Regions from separate parts of the Paenibacillus sp. YAF4_2 genome, predicted to be linked through region 2. Evidence: riboswitches for the same ligand, from Rfam matches in the RefSeq annotation. Region 2 holds a riboswitch; each other region holds the start of a gene.
The links. Region 2 has a riboswitch for ZMP and ZTP ahead of AB4Y93_RS10560 (NIPSNAP family protein). Riboswitches for the same ligand answer to the same signal wherever they lie in the genome.

Region 1 (3,276 bases), on a different contig from region 2:
AGGTATTCCGGGAACACCGCCGAGTGGAAGTTTACTTTTAAAATTCAAAAGTAAATATAAAAAACGGTTGTCTTAATGGGGACTATCCTGTAAGACTAGCTGCGGTCCAATTAGACCCTACGGGGGTCTTATTGGGTGATTGCTGTGTGAAATTAGTAACGATAAGACCCTGAGAGGGTCTTATTTGCTAAATATGGGGAGGGAACTAAGCTTCTTTGAGCGTTCGGAGATGCAATAAGACCCTACGAGGGTCTTATTGGGTGATTGCTGCCTGAAATTAGTAACGATAAGACCCTGAGAGGGTCTTATTTGCTAAATATGTGAAGGGAACTAAGCTTTCATGAGCGTTCGGAGATGCGATAAGACCCTACGGGGGTCTTATTGGATGATTGCTGCCTGAAATTAGTAACGATAAGACCCTGCGAGGGTCTTATCGTTTTAGAGAGGGCCAGTTGGGACAGCCTTCTTATCTTATTTCTTGAACTTCGCAGCAAAAGCCCTTTCATCCCCATGGAATACGTTAATATCCACATAGGCATCGATACCGGAGATTCTGCCACGATTATTAAATTGCCAGAAGATCCAAGCCCGGTCGTCCTTCAGGGATGGATGCTTCACAATATCTCTGATCCAGATCTCATAGCCGTCGAAGCTTCCTGCTATGTAGGTGTTAAAAGTATCGTAGGTGACATACAGAATGGGCTTTTGCTTGTAATGCTGCTCCAGTTGATCCGCTAGGGTGGTTAGCTCACCTTGAATGAGTGGAACATCTTTATCCAGACTGATCTCAATATCGATGACTGGGGGAAGGTTGGCGGCCTCATTAGGAACCTCTTCAATAAAATGTGCAGCTTGCTGAGAACCGGTACTTTGAGTGGTGAAAAAATGATAGGCACCAATGAGCATGCCATTGCTCTTAGCCTGCTCCCAATTAGCAATGAAATGGCTATCGGTCATATCTTTTCCTTCGGTTGCTTTGATATAGATAAATTGCCACTTTCCGCTGTCAGCGACCTTCTTCCAATTAATTTCCCCCTGATAGTGAGAGACATCGATTCCTCTTACATCATATTTGGCCGCGAACAAGCTGTTATGCCAGATGATCCCCTTGTATTCTAGTACCACGGCAATAAGGAGTAACAGCAGCAGCCCAGCGATTATTTTATGCCATCTCTTTAGCTTCATGGCTACACTTCCTTCAATGAATACTAGACTTACAAAACATCCCGGATTAATAGACGATATCCTGCCTTTAATTGTTTCAAATTCACTCTTGCTTCCGGCCGATGTTCGGAATAGTATAATAAGTAAATATCTGGTATGTGCGACTGGCGTAAACGTGGATAACCACGAGGGAGCACATATGTCATCAGCCGTACGCCTGGGCAAAGTATTTGTTCTCGTTACTTTTACGAGAATGAGTACTTTTTTATTTTTAGGAGGATGAGGATATGGAACAGGTGCAGAAGAAGAGGAATGTAGCGATTCTGATCTACGACAATGTAGAGATATTGGATTTTACCGGACCGTACGAAGTGTTTATTACGGGCAGTAATTTCGGACAGGATTTCCATGTCTATACGGTAGCCGAGCATAACCATCCTATCACAGCATTAGGTAATCTCAGCGTGAATCCAGCGTACACCATCCATGATTGCCCGAAGCCAGATATTATGCTCATCCCCGGCGGCCGTGGTGTTCGGCAAGAATTGAACAACAGAGTACTAACGGACTGGATCCACAGCTGTGCGGATGAAGCTGAGCTCATATTGTCTGTATGTACGGGAGCGCTGCTTTTAGCTAAAGCTGTTGAATTGGAAGGGCTAAAGCTGACCACCTATCATCTTGCTATTGAGGAATTAAGACAGATTGCGCCTGAATCGGCGGAAATTATTGACAACGTTAAGTATGTAGATAACGGCAAGATTATTATGTCTGCGGGTGTATCTGCCGGTATAGATATGTCCTTATATGTAATCAGCAAGCTTCATAGCGAAGAGCGGGCCCTAAAGACAGCGAGGTTGATGGAATATGATTGGACGCCAAGAAAGCATTCCTGATCAAATATAGCGAGCTACCTCAATGATAAGATAACTGCAAATGTAAACGAAGGAGCTGGGTAACTGAATTCAAATGGAACATTATACGAGAGTCCAACAAGCCATCATTTTTATGGAAGAACAGCTGCAGGAGCCTCTTAGCTTAGAGGCCATTGCCAAGGAAGCGGGGTTTTCGGTCTATCATTTTCAAAGGATCTTTCACGCTATTTCTGGATTTACGGTTCAGGAATACATTCGGAAGAGAAGATTAAGCGTCGCTGCTGCGGAGCTTCTGGTTACCAGAAAAACGGTACTAGACATCGCTGTGTCTTATCAATACGGCTCGCAGGAGGCATTCACCCGTGCTTTCAGTAGTTATTTCGGCGTAACTCCAGCTAAGTATCGTAAACAGCAGCAACCACTTGCTTCCCAGCATCCAATCGACTTCATTGCTCTAACAGCCAATATTCGAGGAGGGCTGAATATGTACAAACCGGACATAGTCGAGCTTCCTACCATTCGTATTATCGGGTATAACTACGCAACGAATTTGAATAACGAATTATATTTTGAGGAGATTCCGAGGTTTTACGGGCATTTTGGCAGCAATGAATATTTTATGCGTATCCCAAACAAAGCCCGGCCGGCCTTTGCCTATGGTATTTCCCACTCCTTCCGTGAGGATGGTGCTTTTTCCTTCCTTATTGGCGAGGAGGTCACAGCATTTGCAGAAGTGGAGGAGGGCTTTGACTGCCTGGAGCTTCCAGCAGGGAAATACGCAGCATTCCGTAACAGCAGCATGCCTGAACTTGGGCAAAATACTTGGAAGTATATTTACGGTACATGGCTGCCTAACAGCAATTATGAGCGTGGAGAAGGGCCGGACTTTGAGGTAACAGATGTGATGTATTCTACACCTGAGAATATTAGTATGACAGTCTATATTCCCATTCATTAAAACGTCAATTCACAGGGCATGTTGGATATTCCAACATGCCCTGTTTTGCATATAAAAAGAAAAATGTTCCAAAACTATATTGACACCCGATATATCGAGTTGTAATATATAGCCATAAGATGTATCGCGTGTCGATATATTAGAGGGGAGAGAAAAAGACTGAACGATGTGAAAGAGATGCTGCCGCTGACGGAAGCTTTTTATTATATCTTAATTGTTCTATATACGGAGCCTTCGCATGGATATGGGATTATGCAGGATACCGAGAAAATGAGTAAC
Region 2 (3,276 bases):
TGAACAAACAGGGCGTTCATCTCGGTAAGCTGAATTACAGCTGGACCTATTTGACAGGGGTGCCGCTCGAGGTGAAGACAGGCGAATGGAAGCATGTAAAAGTCGTTGCGCAGGGTGCACGCATCCAAGTGTATGTCGATGATATGAGCAAGCCGGTTATCGACTATACAGACACTAGCGGCAGTCCATTCACACACGGCAAAGTCGGCATGCGGACATTCATGAATGAAACGAGCTACGATAATTTCACGGTTCTCCCTGCCCCCATTAATGCTCCTGCAATCAGTCAGTTGCTGGATTTGTTTGGTTCAGCCGGACAGTTAGACGAGAAGATAAGGAAGCAACTGGATAAGGAGCTTGAGCATGCAGCTGATGCGGTTAGCAAGAAGAAGCCGGATTGGAAGCAGGGGATCAAGCATCTGGAGAATTTGCTGAATCAGCTGAATAAAGAGAAGAAGCAGGAAGAGGTTTCCGATCAAGTAAAGATAACGCTAAATCGGAGCGTTAACGCACTCATTGAGGTGTGGAGCGAAAATCTGGGCAAGTAGCCGACAATGCCCCTGCCAAGAGGCGTCTAACTAATAAGAACGTCCCTGTACCGAAGGAGCTTCGGTGCGGGGATGTTTTGCGTTATTGTATAGGAAATTATGATGGTAGTCGATAGGATTTTGTTTTATTGGACATCTGATGATTACGCTAGCGTAAGAACGTTTGTTGAAGTAAAGGGCAGGATAATTCAATCGTTTCTCGAATACTTTCTGAGTTGGATAATTTTATAAGTTTTGTGAATATAACGTATCTGAAAAATACGCAATGATTATTTTTCGAAGGGATGATTAAATTGAAGCAAGGGTTATTAGTTTTTCTAAATGGAACTTCAAGTTCCGGAAAGACCTCCATATCGACTGAACTGATAAATCAGAAAGAGATTCTTTTTTATCATTTATCTATTGATGATTTTTTTAATAATTACAATGAATTTATTAATAATAAATTTCCAGATGAACCTATAAGAGCAGTAGATGATCAAGTTGTCGCACAAATACTTGATGATTCCATAATCTCAGTGTACTATTCGACAATTAAATTGTTATCAGAAATGGGTTTTAATGTAATCGTAGATACCGTAATCAACAATGACAAGAGGTTTAATGAGTTTCTTGATCAATTTTTCGATCATCCTACGTTATTTATAGGTGTAATATGCTCGAAAGAAGAACTCATAAGAAGAGAGCAAGCAAGAGGAGATAGAAAGATTGGACTAGCAGCTTCACAGTTTAGCAAAGTATATTGCTTTAATGAATATGACCTTGAAGTAAATACTGAAGAGTTAAATCCAATAGAATGTGCCGAAAAGATATTAAGTTTTATTAAGTCCAATAAGGATTACTCGGTATTTAAGAAATTAAGTAAAAGAAATGTTAGTGCTTCCTAGAGGGCGTATCCGACAGATAACACCATATTCAAGTATTGGGGCTATCGCCCCTACGGTCTGCCCGATGGATTTCTGAAATAAGCTAACGTAAGAACGTTAGTTGAGAAAAACACAATGGCAGCTGATCCAGATGATCAGTTGCCATTTTTTATTGAAGTAAAGGGCAGGATAACGAAAATAACATCTTTACTTCAGTAAATATTCTAACTATAATTACAGTAAATATTTGGTATGTGTGACTGGCGTAAACGTGGAGACCCACGAGGGAGCACATATTGTCATATGCCGTACGCCTGGGCAGAGGTAAGGGAGAGGTATCCCTTACCTCTGTGTGTTTTAGGCGGTAAGCATGATGGTCCAGAGAGAATGCGCTCGATCTGATTTTTAAAAAGTCGAAATAGATGTGTGCTGGATTAACAATCAGATTCATTCAGGGAGGGAATAACATGCTATACGAGTTGCGAATCTATACGATTTACGAAGGTCGAATGAATGCCATTCAAGACAGATTTAAGGAGCATACGTTTAGAATTTTCACAAGACTGGGAATGAAGGTCGTGAATTTCTGGATAGATGCAACAGGCCAAAATAAACTATATTATGTGATGGAATTTAAGGATATGGCGCAGCGTCAAAGGCTATGGGAGCAGTTTAAGAAAGACATCGAATGGATTCAAGTAAAACGCAACTCGGAAGAAAACGGAGGGCTCATAGTCGAAAAAATTGATGAATATTTTATGAATCAAGCTGAATTTTTCGGATTGGGAAAATGAACTAACTGAGAACAATAGCTCAATAGAAACAGTACGGCAGTTCATATATGATGAGCTGCCGTTTTCTCAACTAATGGGCAGTTATGCGCAGTAAAGCGGGGATAATAAAGATAATATCGATTATGGATTGGTAATTGTAATAATGTAAGGAAAATGAAAATAGTACCGATGAATGCTCGCTTCATCGGTACCATTATCTCAGTTCGACTTTCTTTACCCCATACTGTTTACCTTACCCCTGCGCAGTGGGGCGGACAACAAGCTCGCCTACATCAATATCGGCCGGCTGCTCGATCGCAAACGCAATAGCTCTGGCGATAGCTTCCGGCGGCATCGCGAATTCACGGTACTCTTCGAGCTTGGCTTTTATCTCTAGATTTGTCATTGTTTCCGCGGCGTTTGTCCGCGTCGAGCCAGGCGAAATGATTGTCACGCGCAGCTTATCGCCGGCCTCCTGGCGCAAACCCTCGGAGATGGCACGCACGGCAAACTTCGTGCCGGCATAGACCGCCATGTTCGGCACAATGCGATAGGCTGCTGTAGAAGCGATGTTGACGAAATGCCCGGAGCCTTGTTTGCGGAAGAGAGGCAGCGCTGCCGCAATGCCGTACAGAACGCCTTTAATGTTGATGTCAATCATCGCCTCCCAATCCTCGACACGCAGTTCATCGAACGGGGAAATTGGCATAACGCCGGCATTGTTGACCAGAACATCAAGCTTGCCGAACTGCTCACATGCCAACTTGACGAGGTTGGATAAGTCGTCGCGCCGTCTCACGTCTATGGCTGCATAGGCGGCTTCACCGCCTACATTCGTGATGCGGTCCGCCAGAGCCTCAAGGCGATCCAATCGGCGCGCCCCAAGCACGACTTTCGCACCTCGCTCAGCGAGCAGAAGTGCAGTCGCCTCACCAATTCCGCTGCTTGCGCCTGTAATGACGATAACTTTATCTTTGATTCCCGACATTATTACATTTTCGTTCGTTGTCACAGCCCAGTCCTTCTTTCATCTGAATATTGTCTTACACTTTGAATTATAAGAAATATCCTATTGAACCAGGTAGACGA
Region 3 (3,276 bases), on a different contig from region 2:
AGTCTGAAGTAACCGAAGCGCCGCGGTCGCCAGGTATGAAATATACGCATTATGCTCCGCAGGGTGATCTTGTGATCGTTCAGGGGGATCCAGCTAAGGCAGTACGTTACATTCAGCAGCAGCTAAATGAAGTAAGAACATCGCAACTCAAGACAGGTGTCCTTACTTTCGATGAAAGAACGGCTGCCTTTGATGCGGATCTCGTGTTGACTTACGGAAGCGAGCAGCGTTTGGAACAGGCGGCGCACCGGCTTTATGCCGCACTTCGCCAGTTTGATGCCGAAGGCGTGCAGCGTATTTGGGCGGAAGGCTGCTCTGAGGAAGGGATAGGCCTTGCTCTTATGAACCGTCTAGCGAAAGCTGCCGGGCATCAAATCGTCCGGTTATAGAGTAGTATGTTTGTCCCCTTGTCCGCATATCTTGGTTAAAGAATGGATGTGGACATGGGGGCGATAGCGTGACAGATGCAACTTTACATGCCGGACAATTCGCGACACTGCTCATAATGGCGGTTGCGCTAGGCATGGATGCATTTTCGTTAGGGATTGGAATTGGACTTAAAGGTATTCGTCTTCGTGATGTGCTGCGGCTAAGTGCGATCATTGCACTGTTCCATGTCATCATGCCGCTGGCAGGGATGTACGCCGGGCATTTCGTCAGTGGTCTGCTTGGCGATGTGGCTACAATGGCGGCAGGAGTTTTGTTGCTGCTTTTGGGCGGGCATATGATTTATAGTGCGCTTAGGGGAGAAGCTGTTCAATCGATCGACTACCGTTCCTCGATTGGAACGTTTTTATTCGCGTTTAGCGTTAGTATCGATTCCTTTTCTGTTGGTGTAACACTTGGTATGTTTGCGGCAGATATCGTGCTGACTGTACTGCTGTTTGGTTTTTTTGGCGGATTAATGTCCGTGTGTGGCCTCCTGCTTGGGCGCAGGGTGAGCCAAAACCTCGGTGGGTATGGCGAAGCGCTTGGCGGGGCGATCTTATTGATATTTGGATTGTTATTTATACTATAAAAATGAGACAGATTAGCGGCACAGAAAGGGGAATGCAGCATGACACGCATCTTGTTTGTTTGTACCGGCAATACATGCCGATCCCCGATGGCAGAAGCTATGCTGAGAGCAATGGCAAAGCAGCAGGGCATTCCGCTTGAGGTTCGTTCTGCGGGGGTGTCAACAATTGACGGACTGCCGATCTCGGCCCATGCGGCTACAACGCTGCGAGGCAAAGCAGTAGAGCCTCAGGGTTCTTCACGGGCGCTTAGCGGTGAGATTGTCGCTTGGTCTGACCTGATTCTGACCATGACATCGGGGCATAAACGAAATCTGATTAACTGGTTTCCTGAGGCGGTGGATAAAGCCTATACGCTGAAGGAATATGTCAATCAAGATACGGATGTACAGGCGGATATTGAGGAGCTTGAGCGTCTGTTTACTGAGATGCATATGAAGCAGGTGTTGGGCCAGCAGCTGTCTACTGCAGAGCGGACACGGCTCCTTGAGCTTGAACGCCGTATTCCTAGCTTCGATATTGCCGATCCTTTCGGTGGTACACTCAGCATGTATGAAAGCTGTGCTTCAGAGATTGAAGAGAGCCTGAAAACCCTGCTGAGGATGCTCAAAAAGGGATGAAATTCCATGCTGAAATTAGGCTGAAATTAGCCATTTAAGCGATTGATTTCTAACGATGAATCGGCTATCATGGAGGTAACAAAGACGGTTTCCGATGTAACTGGCGACGGAAGTGGGTAACCACGGTGGAGCATCGGAACATACGGCCGGTCGCCTGGGCAAAGAGCAGCATGCTATTAAGCATGTCATGCTCTTTTTTTCGTCTTTTCTGCGGAATTTAGGTATAATAAGTCCGTATGATTCGACAAACAGATACTTATTTTGCTAAGGATGCTGCAAAATAACAGGAGGGTTTACGTTGAAAATTGCAATTGGTGCAGATCATGCGGGTTACCGGTTGAAAGATGAAATCGTTCCGTTCCTTTTATCGCAAGGACATGAGATTGAAGATTTGGGCTGTGACTGCAATCAATCTGTGGATTATCCCGATTATGCACTGCCGGTAGCGGATAAAGTAGCAAGTGGTCAGGCTGACCGCGGCATTCTTATTTGCGGTACAGGCATTGGAATGTCGATTGCGGCTAATAAAGTGCCAGGTATCCGATGCGCTTTGGTGCATGACATGTTCTCGGCGCAGGCAACTCGCGAGCATAATGATACGAATGTACTTGCTATGGGCGAACGCATTATCGGCCCAGGCCTTGCACAGGAAATTGTCCGCATCTGGCTGGAAACGCCATTCTCCAATGGTGACCGTCATGCAGGACGTGTTCAGAAAGTGAAGCAAATCGAGCAGCAATATACTGTACATCCTTAAGATCGAAACGATATAGAAGGAGCGGTGCAGCATGAGCAATCACGAGGAATTAGCTTCAATTGCAAGTGATGTGGAGACGATTGTTCGGGAACTTGCTTCAGCCGGAGGGCTGAAGGCCGGACAACTGCTTGTTATCGGCACCAGTACAAGTGAAGTACTGGGCCACCGTATCGGTACATCCGGAACGCTGGCGACAGCCGCACAGATCTATGCGGGAGTTGAAGCGGTTCGGAGCGAGATTGGATTTTACCCTGTATATCAATGCTGTGAGCATTTGAATCGGGCACTTGTTCTATCTCGTGAGGCCGCAGACAAATTTGGTCTGGACGAGGTTGCGGCGATACCTGTTCGGAAAGCGGGCGGCTCGATGGCAGCCTATGCTTACCGACAATTGCCGGAAGCCTGCCTGGTTGAAACGGTGCAAGCACATGCCGGAATCGATATCGGTGACACCTTCATCGGCATGCATCTCCGCCGGGTTGCCGTGCCAGTCCGACCTTCGATCAGGTCGATTGGTGCAGCTCATGTGACGATGGCTTTTACAAGGCCTAAGCTCATTGGCGGAGCCCGTGCAGTGTACACTTTGGAAGACAGCGGCCTGGCGCCAGAGCAGACGTCAGGATCATGCGATTAAAATATTAGGAGGCTTTTCACAATGACAATGGAAAACTTACGTAACCAAGATCCTGAAGTATTAAAGGCAATGGGCCTTGAACTGCAGCGCCAACGCGATAACATCGAGCTGATCGCATCCGAGAACATCGTTAGCGAAGCGGTTATCGAAGCATTGGGTTCAGTACTGACGAATAAATATGCAGAAGGCTACCCAGGCAAACGTTTCTACGGCGGCTGCGAGCATGTTGACATTGTGGAAGATATCGCA

Region 1: another riboswitch for ZMP and ZTP. It lies ahead of AB4Y93_RS17245 (DJ-1/PfpI family protein); the one in region 2 lies ahead of AB4Y93_RS10560 (NIPSNAP family protein).
Region 3: another riboswitch for ZMP and ZTP. It lies ahead of rpiB (ribose 5-phosphate isomerase B); the one in region 2 lies ahead of AB4Y93_RS10560 (NIPSNAP family protein).

The regions. Positions count from the first base shown of each region.
Region 1 covers NZ_JBFRCT010000007.1:52,105-55,380, forward strand. Annotated here, with positions in the region: gene AB4Y93_RS17235 (hypothetical protein) at 1-54, shown strand, start outside; gene AB4Y93_RS17240 (glycoside hydrolase family 25 protein) at 472-1,185, opposite strand; ZMP/ZTP riboswitch at 1,315-1,394, shown strand; gene AB4Y93_RS17245 (DJ-1/PfpI family protein) at 1,452-2,060, shown strand; gene AB4Y93_RS17250 (AraC family transcriptional regulator) at 2,134-2,997, shown strand; gene AB4Y93_RS17255 (PadR family transcriptional regulator) at 3,175-3,276, shown strand, end outside.
Region 2 covers NZ_JBFRCT010000004.1:2,560-5,835, reverse strand. Annotated here, with positions in the region: gene AB4Y93_RS10570 (carbohydrate-binding protein) at 1-548, shown strand, start outside; gene AB4Y93_RS10565 (chloramphenicol phosphotransferase CPT family protein) at 842-1,435, shown strand; ZMP/ZTP riboswitch at 1,661-1,741, shown strand; gene AB4Y93_RS10560 (NIPSNAP family protein) at 1,882-2,208, shown strand; gene AB4Y93_RS10555 (SDR family oxidoreductase) at 2,441-3,175, opposite strand.
Region 3 covers NZ_JBFRCT010000011.1:134,803-138,078, reverse strand. Annotated here, with positions in the region: gene AB4Y93_RS23780 (L-threonylcarbamoyladenylate synthase) at 1-389, shown strand, start outside; gene AB4Y93_RS23775 (manganese efflux pump MntP) at 506-1,018, shown strand; gene AB4Y93_RS23770 (low molecular weight protein arginine phosphatase) at 1,058-1,636, shown strand; ZMP/ZTP riboswitch at 1,723-1,803, shown strand; gene rpiB (ribose 5-phosphate isomerase B) at 1,935-2,393, shown strand; gene AB4Y93_RS23760 (TIGR01440 family protein) at 2,425-3,027, shown strand; gene glyA (serine hydroxymethyltransferase) at 3,055-3,276, shown strand, end outside.